Regions from separate parts of the Klebsiella sp. PL-2018 genome, predicted to be linked through region 1. Evidence: predicted binding sites of a transcription regulator. Region 1 holds the regulator's gene; the other holds the start of a gene.
The links. Region 1 encodes CRP, which controls carbon source genes, mostly activating them, when cyclic AMP is high. Its sites were predicted from a motif close to ATGTGANNNNNNTCACAT; they were not measured.
Positions count from the first base shown of each region.

Region 1 (2,200 bases):
GCATCTGCTGATAGCACTGGGTAATCAGATCCACCACCTTCTGCTGGCGGTTGAGCAGCGGCGGCAGCGATGTGGCGGGGTCCGTATGCTGGGTAAGCAGACTGTATTTGGCCTCGCAGTAGTTGGCCAGCTCCCGGTAGAGCAGGCTTAATGATTCGCGCAGCGGCTGTTCGCGCCACAGCCAAAACCAGAACCAGTTAAACACGCCATACCATAAGGTGCCCATGGCGTAGATTAACAGCGGCTCCCAGATCGGCATATTGCCAGCGAGACTGAGGGTAAAAATAGCCGCGATAAGCGAGGCGGGCAGCAGCCGAGCGTGCAGGGAGCTGATTTCGGCGGTGACGCCGAGGATGAGCGCCAGACCCGTGAGGATCAGCGGCAAAGGGATGTCTCGCTGCAGAAGGAGCTGAACGATCAGGCTACAGCCGGCAAACAGGCTGCCGCCGATAATCAGGCGTTTAAAGAAGCGTTTATGCGGCGTATCCAGCCCGGCAACGTTGCAGCAGGCGGGAACTAGAGAAAACAGCAGCCCCTGCTGGAGATGACCGAGCAGAAGCCCAATCGCAACCGGCAGACACAACACCAGCGTTTGCCGCAGTGCATAGTTGACTTCCGGGTGGTAAATCAGCCTGCGCCACATGAGGGGAAAACAAAAACGGCGTATTGTTAGGCAATACGCCGTTTTACCGACTTAACGGGTACCGTAGACGACGATAGTTTTACCGTGCGCGGAGATCAGGTTTTGATCTTCCAGCATTTTCAGGATGCGGCCAACGGTCTCGCGGGAGCATCCGACGATCTGACCAATTTCCTGGCGGGTAATTTTAATTTGCATACCGTCCGGGTGGGTCATCGCATCCGGCTGTTTAGCCAGGTTCAGCAGCGTCTGAGCGATACGACCGGTAACGTCAAGGAAGGCGAGGTTGCCGACTTTCTCAGACGTGACCTGCAGACGACGAGCCATCTGCGAAGAGAGACGCATCAGGATGTCCGGGTTAACCTGGATCAGCTGACGGAACTTTTTGTAGGAGATTTCGGCCACTTCACATGCGGTTTTCGCACGTACCCAAGCGCTACGCTCCTGGCCTTCTTCAAACAAGCCTAATTCACCGATGAAATCGCCCTGATTAAGGTAAGAGAGGATCATCTCTTTACCTTCTTCATCCTTGATGAGTACAGCCACGGAGCCTTTAACGATGTAGTACAACGTTTCTGCTTTCTCACCCTGGTGGATCAGCGTGCTCTTTGATGGGTACTTATGAATGTGGCAATGAGACAAGAACCATTCAAGGGTAGGGTCTGTTTGCGGTTTGCCAAGCACCATGCGCGGTTATCCTCTGTTATAAGCTATCTCCGGGTGCCGACACTACACGGCATCCGGGCATGCAATCGTATTGAATCCCTATACCTGGGAATCCGGCTGAAATTTTTCTGCAGCCTGTAATGTGAAGTCCTCTGCATACATGCAGTACATCAATGTATTACTGTAGCATCCAGATTGTTTTAGCATAGCTTTCGCCGCATGTCTCCTGGTGTCTCGCTTCAGCATGACCCAGGTCGCCTTCCGTTGCTAGAATTGTTATGTACGCGTAATCTGTCAGGAAAATTACAGCCCTGGAGTTAAATTTATGCAAGCGCGAGTGAAGTGGGTTGAAGGGTTAACCTTCATCGGTGAGTCGGCTTCTGGTCACCAGATTCTGATGGACGGCAATTCCGGGGATAAAGCGCCTAGCCCAATGGAAATGGTACTGATGGCGGCAGGCGGATGCAGCGCGATTGATGTGGTTTCCATATTGCAGAAGGGCCGCCAGAACGTCACCAACTGCGAAGTTAAGCTGACCTCGGAGCGCCGCGAAGAGGCGCCGCGTCTGTTTACCCATATCAATCTGCATTTTATCGTGACCGGTAAAGAACTGAAGGACGCTGCCGTGTCTCGCGCGGTCGACCTGTCGGCGGAAAAGTATTGTTCCGTCGCGCTGATGCTTGAGAAAGCGGTAAACATTACCCACTCTTATGAAGTGATCGAAGGGTAAGCCGAATGCGCCCCGGCCGGCAATCGCGCCACCGGGGTTCTGGCTACTCGCTGATTTTCCTGCCTTCCATCAGCCGCTCAACCAGCGGCGCCATAATCAGTTCCATCGCCAGCCCCATTTTCCCGCCCGGTACCACCAGGGTATTCATATGCGAAATAAACGAG
Region 1 is NZ_CP077673.1:5,389,277-5,391,476, reverse strand. Features, by position in the region: gene MKleb_RS25550 (YccS/YhfK family putative transporter) at 1-643, opposite strand, end outside; gene crp (cAMP-activated global transcriptional regulator CRP) at 695-1,327, opposite strand; gene MKleb_RS25540 (OsmC family protein) at 1,632-2,036, shown strand; gene MKleb_RS25535 (phosphoribulokinase) at 2,080-2,200, opposite strand, start outside.

Region 2 (2,200 bases), 1.9 Mb from region 1:
ACCCTGCTACCCGACGCGCCGCGCGAAGGATTAGTCCTTAACCTGGCCGAACTTCGCCTCTATTACTATCCGCCAGGAAGAAGTGAAGTGACCGTTTATCCTATCGGCATTGGTCAGCTCGGCGGCGATACCATCACGCCGACAATGGTCACCACCGTCTCCGACAAACGCGCCAACCCGACCTGGACGCCGACGGCCAATATTCGCGCCCGCTATAAAGCAATGGGCATTGACCTGCCTGCCGTCATGCCCGCGGGCCCGGATAATCCCATGGGGCACCACGCTATTCGCCTGGCGGCGTACGGCGGCGTGTATCTGCTGCACGGCACCAACGCCGACTTCGGCATCGGCATGCGCGTCAGCTCCGGCTGTATTCGCCTGCGCGATGACGACATCAAAGCGTTGTACAACGAAATCACCCCTGGCACCAGGGTGACGATTATCAATACGCCAATCAAGGTGTCCGTGGAGCCGAACGGCACCCGTCTGGTGGAGGTCCATCAGCCGCTGTCAAAACATATTGATGACGACCCGCAGACGCTGCCCATTACCCTTACCGACAGCATGCAGGCGTTTAAGCAGGCACAGTTGACCGACACCGAGGTAATGGAACGCGCGATGATGCTGCGTTCGGGCATGCCGATTGACGTCACCCGCCACCATCGCGTAACGGAGCAGTCGCTCTAGTTCGCTAAACTGCCGACGAAAAAAAACCGCCTTCAGTTCACTGAGGCGGTTTTTTTATGGCAATAATCAAACAGGGTCCTGCTTTTCTGCGGGTTGCGGCGCCATATAAGGGGTGGGCACCGCCTCTCGTCAGAGAACAACGTACTTCTTACTTCACGCGGACTGCTGAAGGGGGTCAGAACCGCGCGTAGTCAGTGGCATAACAGGGGTAGCGCAACAAATTATTTGTAGATAACCGCAGTCCCGTGAAGGGTGTTAGGACCGGTTACGGACGTAATACGGTAAGAGGTTGCGCCCATCTCTTCCGCTTTTTGCGCCAGCTGATCTTCCAGCGAACCCAGGTTGGTCCCGGCTGAGGCGGAAACGGTACCGATTTTATGCTGACCCGCCGGCGTTGACTGAACTTCTACAGCGGCGAAGCTGGCGAAAGAGAGTGAGCTAAGAACAGCGGCGATAGCGAGTGTTTTAACATTTTTCATGATTGTTATACCTGTGCAGATGAATGTTTTTGTAGGGGGCGAACGCATTTAATTAACGATCGATAGGGAAATGATAATGTGATCCACATCACACGTCAAACTATTTTTATAACGACCGTTTAACTATTTATAAACAGCTTAAAATTCATACATATATGAATTATTTATTTTTAGAGCAACATCGCTGGTAGCACGTAAGGTTTATTTTTATAATGCCCTTTCAACAAACCAACACAGGTACAGCGGCACCATGACAACTGACGTTCAAAGTTGCACGAAAAAAAGCCGTGGCCGACCTAAAGTGTTCGACAGGGAAGCGGCGCTGGATAAGGCCATGACACTCTTCTGGCAGCACGGCTATGAAGCGACCTCTCTCGCCGATTTAGTGGAGGCGACGGGCGCAAAAGCGCCTACGCTTTACGCGGAATTTGTGAATAAAGAGGGGTTGTTTCGCGCGGTGCTGGATCGCTACATCGCGCGTTTTGCCGCCAGGCACGAAGCGCTCCTCTTTGACGAAGAGAAAAGCGTCGATCGGGCGTTACGCGACTACTTCACCGCCGTCGCGACTTGCTTTACCAGCAAAGAAACGCCGGCAGGCTGCTTTATGATTAATACCTCCGCAGCGCTGGCGGCGGCGTCCACCGATATCGCCAATACCGTTAAGTCCCGGCACGCAATGCAGGAACAGACGCTAACGCAGTTTCTCCAGCAGCGGCAGCTGCGCGGCGAGCTGCCGCCAGACGGTGACGTACGTCAGCTGGCGCAGTTCCTCAACTGCATATTACAAGGCATGTCGATCAGCGCCCGCGAAGGCGCCGACTTCACTAAAATCATGCAAATCGCCGAGACCACGCTGCGTCTGTGGCCCCAGGTTCTTCAGCGCTAAGACCTCGCTTACCGGTGGGCTCCCCACCGGTTCCCCTCCCCTTTATCCCTACATAACGCAATGTTTTCAGTCATTTATTTTGTTCATTTCGCGAGAATGATATTGATAACAATAATCAATACGGGCAAAATTCAGTCTTAAACGTTTC
Region 2 is NZ_CP077673.1:3,508,893-3,511,092, forward strand. Features, by position in the region: gene ldtC (L,D-transpeptidase LdtC) at 1-687, shown strand, start outside; gene bhsA (multiple stress resistance protein BhsA) at 909-1,166, opposite strand; gene MKleb_RS16350 (TetR/AcrR family transcriptional regulator) at 1,417-2,052, shown strand.
Region 2: a site for CRP is predicted at 1,243-1,260, ahead of bhsA (multiple stress resistance protein BhsA). Genes of this name have one in related genera too.